Regions from separate parts of the Polaromonas sp. P1_F2 genome, predicted to be linked through region 1. Evidence: predicted binding sites of a transcription regulator. Region 1 holds the regulator's gene; the other holds the start of a gene.
What was found. The regulator HrcA, encoded in region 1, represses chaperone genes, less so after heat shock. The targets are predictions, from matches to a motif close to TTAGCACTCNNNNNNNNNGAGTGCTAA.
Positions count from the first base shown of each region.

Region 1 (2,390 bases):
AGGCTGGCCAGCGACTGCATGTCGAAGTTGGCGCTGGCGTCCCGGCCGGCGACGATCTCAATCGTGATCTCGCCGGAGTCCGATAGCACGATGGGCCGGTTCGACAGTGTGTGCGGCGCGATGGGCGCCAGCACCCAGCCGGCAATCGAGGGATGGAGCAGGGGCCCGCCGGCGGACAGCGCGTAGGCCGTGGAGCCGGTGGGCGAGGCGATGATCAGGCCGTCGGCGCGCTGGTTGGCCACGAAGCGGCCGTCGACCTCGACGCGAAGCTCCACCATGCCGGCGGTCGCGCCGCGGTTGACCACCACGTCGTTCATGGCGGTGGCGCTGAAGACGCAGCGGCCGTCGCGCACCACCTTGGCCTGCATCATCCAGCGGCGGTCCTCCTCGTATTCGCCGCGCAGCATGGGAATCAGGGTGTTCTGGTAGTCCTCGAAGGCGATGTCGGTGATGAAGCCGAGCCGGCCCTGGTTGATGCCCACCAGCGGGATGCCGAACTGGGCCAGCAGCCGGCCTATGCCCAGCATGGTGCCGTCGCCGCCCACCACCAGGGCCAGGTCGCACTGGGCGCCTATGCCGGCCGCGTCCAGCGTCGGGAATTGCGTGAGGCCGGTGTTGCTGGCGGTGTCCTGCTCGATCGCTACCTCGCAGCCCTGGGTGCCCAGGAAATGCGCGATGTCCTCCAGCGCCGACCGGGAACCCTGTGCGTGGTACTTGCCGATCAGTGCGACATGGCGGAATTGCGATTTCATCGGCAAATTACATCACAACATCCGCCCCAAGCTTCGTAGAATGTCGGCATGCTTGATGATCGTGCGCGGTTGCTTCTCAAGGCGCTGGTGGAGCGCTACATTGCCGATGGGCAGCCGGTGGGTTCACGCACGCTGTCCAAGGCCTCCGGCCTGGAGCTGTCCCCCGCCACCATACGCAACGTGATGAGCGATCTCGAGGAGCTCGGCCTGATCGTCAGCCCTCACACCTCGGCCGGCCGCATCCCCACGGCGCGCGGCTACCGCCTCTTCGTCGATACCATGCTGACCACGCAGCGCGACTCCTTTCCTGCCGCGGGTCAGATAGGCGCCCCCCGGCTGGCGCCCGACCAGCCGCAAAAGGTGCTCAGCAACGCGGCGCACATGCTCTCCAGCCTGTCGCAATTCGTCGGTGTGGTCATGGCGCCGCGCCGCACTTCGGTGTTCCGCCACATTGAATTTTTGCGCCTGTCCGAAAAACGTTTCCTCGTGATCATCGTGTCGCCCGACGGCGACGTGCAGAACCGGGTCATCTTCACCGAGGCCGACTACAGCCAGTCGCAGCTGGTGGAGGCCGCCAATTTCCTCAATTCACACTACGCCGGCATGGCGATCGAGGAAGTGCGCGAGCGCCTGAAAAACGAGGTCGAGGCGCTGCGCGGCGAGATCGCCACGCTAATGCAGGCCGCGGTCAAGGTCAGCTCCGAAGCCATCGAATCGCGCGACGAAGTCGTGATCTCCGGCGAGCGCAACCTGCTGGCCGTCAGCGATTTTTCCGGCGACATGGGCAACCTGCGCAAGCTGTTCGACCTGTTCGAGCAAAAGGCGCAGCTGATGCGCCTGCTCGACGTGTCCAGCCGCGCCGAGGGCGTTCGCATCTACATAGGCGGCGAAAGCCAGGTCATTCCCTACCAGGAGCTGTCGGTGGTGACGGCGCCTTACGAAGTCGACGGCCAGGTCGTGGGCACGCTGGGCGTCATAGGCCCCATGCGCATGCCCTACGAAAAAATGATCCAGATCGTCGACATCACCTCCAAACTGGTCAGCACGGCCCTGAGCCACAGCAAGTAGGCCCGCGAGCAGGTCCCCGCAGGCCCTTACAATCTCTCTCTTGTGTGGGGCGTTAGCTCAGTTGGTTAGAGCAGAGGACTCATAATCCTTTGGTCGAGTGTTCAAGTCACTCACGCCCTACCATTTAAATAAGCTATAATTTGAGGCTTAGCGGCTGTAGCTCAGTTGGATAGAGTACTTGGCTACGAACCAAGGGGTCGTGGGTTCAATTCCTGCCAGCCGCACCACTTTTATTAGTGATTTCAATAGCTTAGAGGCTCACCCCTCTAGGCTATTTTTCTTTGCGCAGGGCTTTTTAGTGGTTTTCCGGGGCTGTACGTGCACCAGCCGCTCCGCTATTCTGGAGGCTCATTCCGGAGGAGAAACATGGGATCACTGAACGTCGAGGACCACGGCGACTGGCTGAGTTTTGGCCTGTCGCATGCAGGCAGCACCATTCCGGTCAGGATTTCGCGCGAGGCGATGGAGGAGTTCTTCGGCGCCGTGCCGGAGCCGGACTCCCTCAAAAAGGCCTACGAGCGTGATGCTGAAATGATTCACGCCCGGGCCGCCGACATGGTCGTGGCGGGC
Region 1 is NZ_JBFUBN010000003.1:436,158-438,547, forward strand. Features, by position in the region: gene AC1D0O_RS09035 (NAD kinase) at 1-752, opposite strand, end outside; gene hrcA (heat-inducible transcriptional repressor HrcA) at 801-1,820, shown strand; tRNA gene AC1D0O_RS09045 (tRNA-Ile) at 1,867-1,943, shown strand; tRNA gene AC1D0O_RS09050 (tRNA-Arg) at 1,971-2,047, shown strand; gene AC1D0O_RS09055 (hypothetical protein) at 2,187-2,390, shown strand, end outside.

Region 2 (2,390 bases), on a different contig from region 1:
GCGGCGCCAGCCGTGACATGGAGATCGGCCGCCATGGCAGTCAGCAGGCTGGCCGGCAGGAATTCCGCCGTGACCAGGCCGAACACACCCAGGGAAAGTGAGGCGACCGCCGGCCAGAGAGCGGCGGCCTCGCCGGATGAATTGTTGGCAGGGCCTGCGCCGGCAGCCAGCGGATCTAGGCAGGCAGAAGAGGAATTGGATGGCATGAGATATGAAGCCTTGTTGAGGACAGGGTGACCAGCTTAGGCCTAGCATCCACACATTTCCATGGCGAAAGAGCCGAAATGCTTGACGATTCCTCCAGAACTTTCACGCCCGTCGTCGTTCAGCCCCCTCACGAAGGCGCGGGCCTGCCTGCTGCGGGGCCCGATCCCCTCACCCAGATCCTGCTGGGCCTGCGCCTGGACGGCGTCGAGTACGGCCGCTGCCTCATGCATGCGCCGTGGGCGATTTCCTTTACCGCGCAAGCCACCGCGCGTTTTCATTTCGTCGGCAGCGGAGATTGCTGGCTGCACACAGAGCCGTCCGGGTGGATGGAACTGAAGGCCGGTGACGCGGTGCTGCTGCCGCGCGGCACGGCCCACACCGTGGCCAGTTCACCCGAAGTTCCGCCGGTGGCCCTCGCGACCTTCGATCGCGAGCGGGTCGCGGACGATATCTATCTGTTGCGGGACGGGGCACCCCTGGCGCAAGCACCGTCCCACGTCATGTTCTGCGGCACCATGAAATTCAACCTCGACCCGCTGCATCCCTTGCTGGCCATGATGCCGGGGGTGATCCGCGCTGGCGACCTGGCTCAGCGCGACCCGGGCGTGCCCATGCTGCTCGAGGCGATGGAGCGAGAAGCCTCGCTCAACCGCATGGGCGCCTGCGGCATCCTGGCCCGCATGGCCGATGTGCTCGCCGCGACCATCATCCGCGCCTGGGTCGAATGCGCTTGCAGCAACTCGACGGGCTGGATCGCGGCGCTGCGCTCGCCCGGCGTGGGCAAGGTGCTGGCCGCCATCCACGCGACGCCGGAGCAGGACTGGAGCGTGCCGGAGCTGGCGAACATCATGGGAGCATCAAGATCACGTTTTGCCCAGGCCTTCAAGGAATCGGTGGGCGAGAGCCCTGCCCGGTACGTGGCTCGCATCCGCATGTTCCAGGCGCGCAACTGGATCGCGCAGGACGGAATGCGTGTCACCACGGCCGCCGATCGGCTGGGTTACGACTCCGAGGCCTCCTTCAGCCGGGCGTTCAAGCGTGTCATCGGCCACGCACCCAGCAAGGCACGCAGTCCTGTTTGACGAATATCGCTATCGCCAGCTGGGTCGGGTTTTGACGGAATCCAGCCCAATGGCGCTCCGCAACACCCGCGGCCGCCCCAAAAAGCAGGTTTTCCGGCCCTTGCCTTGAAATAGGGCCCAATTGCCCCTATGATTAGCACTCGATGGTATTGAGTGCTAACAAAGCCCAGTCAATCCACCAAAGTTAACAAGCACCCACTTCCAGCCGGGTGCTTTTTGATTCCCAAAACCAGTGTTCTCAAACAAGGAGCTCTCATGAAACTTCGTCCTTTGCACGACCGCGTGATCGTCAAACGCGTGGAAAACGAAACCAAAACCGCTTCCGGCATCGTCATCCCCGACAGCGCCGCTGAAAAGCCTGATCAAGGCGAAGTGCTGGCCGTTGGCCCAGGCAAGAAGAACGACAAGGGCGAACTGAGCCCCGTGGGCGTGAAAGTCGGCGACCGCGTGCTGTTCGGCAAATACAGCGGCCAGACCGTCAAGGTCGACGGCGACGAACTGCTCGTCATGAAAGAAGAAGACCTGTTCGCAGTGGTTGAGAAGTAATTTCTCCCGCCGCGTCAAATCCCTAATCAACTGAATCTGGAGAATTAATCATGGCAGCAAAAGACGTCATTTTCGGCGGCGAAGCCCGCGCACGCATGGTCGAGGGTGTGAACATCCTGGCCAACGCCGTCAAGGTAACCCTGGGCCCCAAAGGTCGTAACGTGGTTCTGGAGCGCTCGTTCGGCGCCCCCACGGTGACCAAGGACGGTGTGTCCGTCGCCAAGGAAATCGAACTCAAGGACAAGCTGCAGAACATGGGCGCGCAGATGGTCAAGGAAGTCGCTTCCAAGACCTCCGACAACGCCGGCGACGGCACCACCACCGCCACCGTTCTGGCCCAGGCCATCGTCCGCGAAGGCATGAAGTACGTGGCCGCCGGCATGAACCCGATGGACCTGAAGCGCGGTATCGACAAGGCCGTGCTGGCCCTGACCGAAGAGCTCAAGAAGGCTTCCAAGCCCACCACCACGTCGAAAGAAATCGCCCAGGTCGGTTCGATCTCGGCCAACTCCGACGAATCCATCGGCAAGATCATTGCCGACGCAATGGACAAGG
Region 2 is NZ_JBFUBN010000002.1:194,108-196,497, reverse strand. Features, by position in the region: gene AC1D0O_RS04755 (MFS transporter) at 1-206, opposite strand, end outside; gene AC1D0O_RS04750 (AraC family transcriptional regulator) at 285-1,289, shown strand; gene AC1D0O_RS04745 (co-chaperone GroES) at 1,545-1,835, shown strand; gene groL (chaperonin GroEL) at 1,886-2,390, shown strand, end outside.
Region 2: AC1D0O_RS04745 (co-chaperone GroES) is a predicted target of HrcA. The motif match lies at 1,423-1,449, and genes of this name have one in related genera.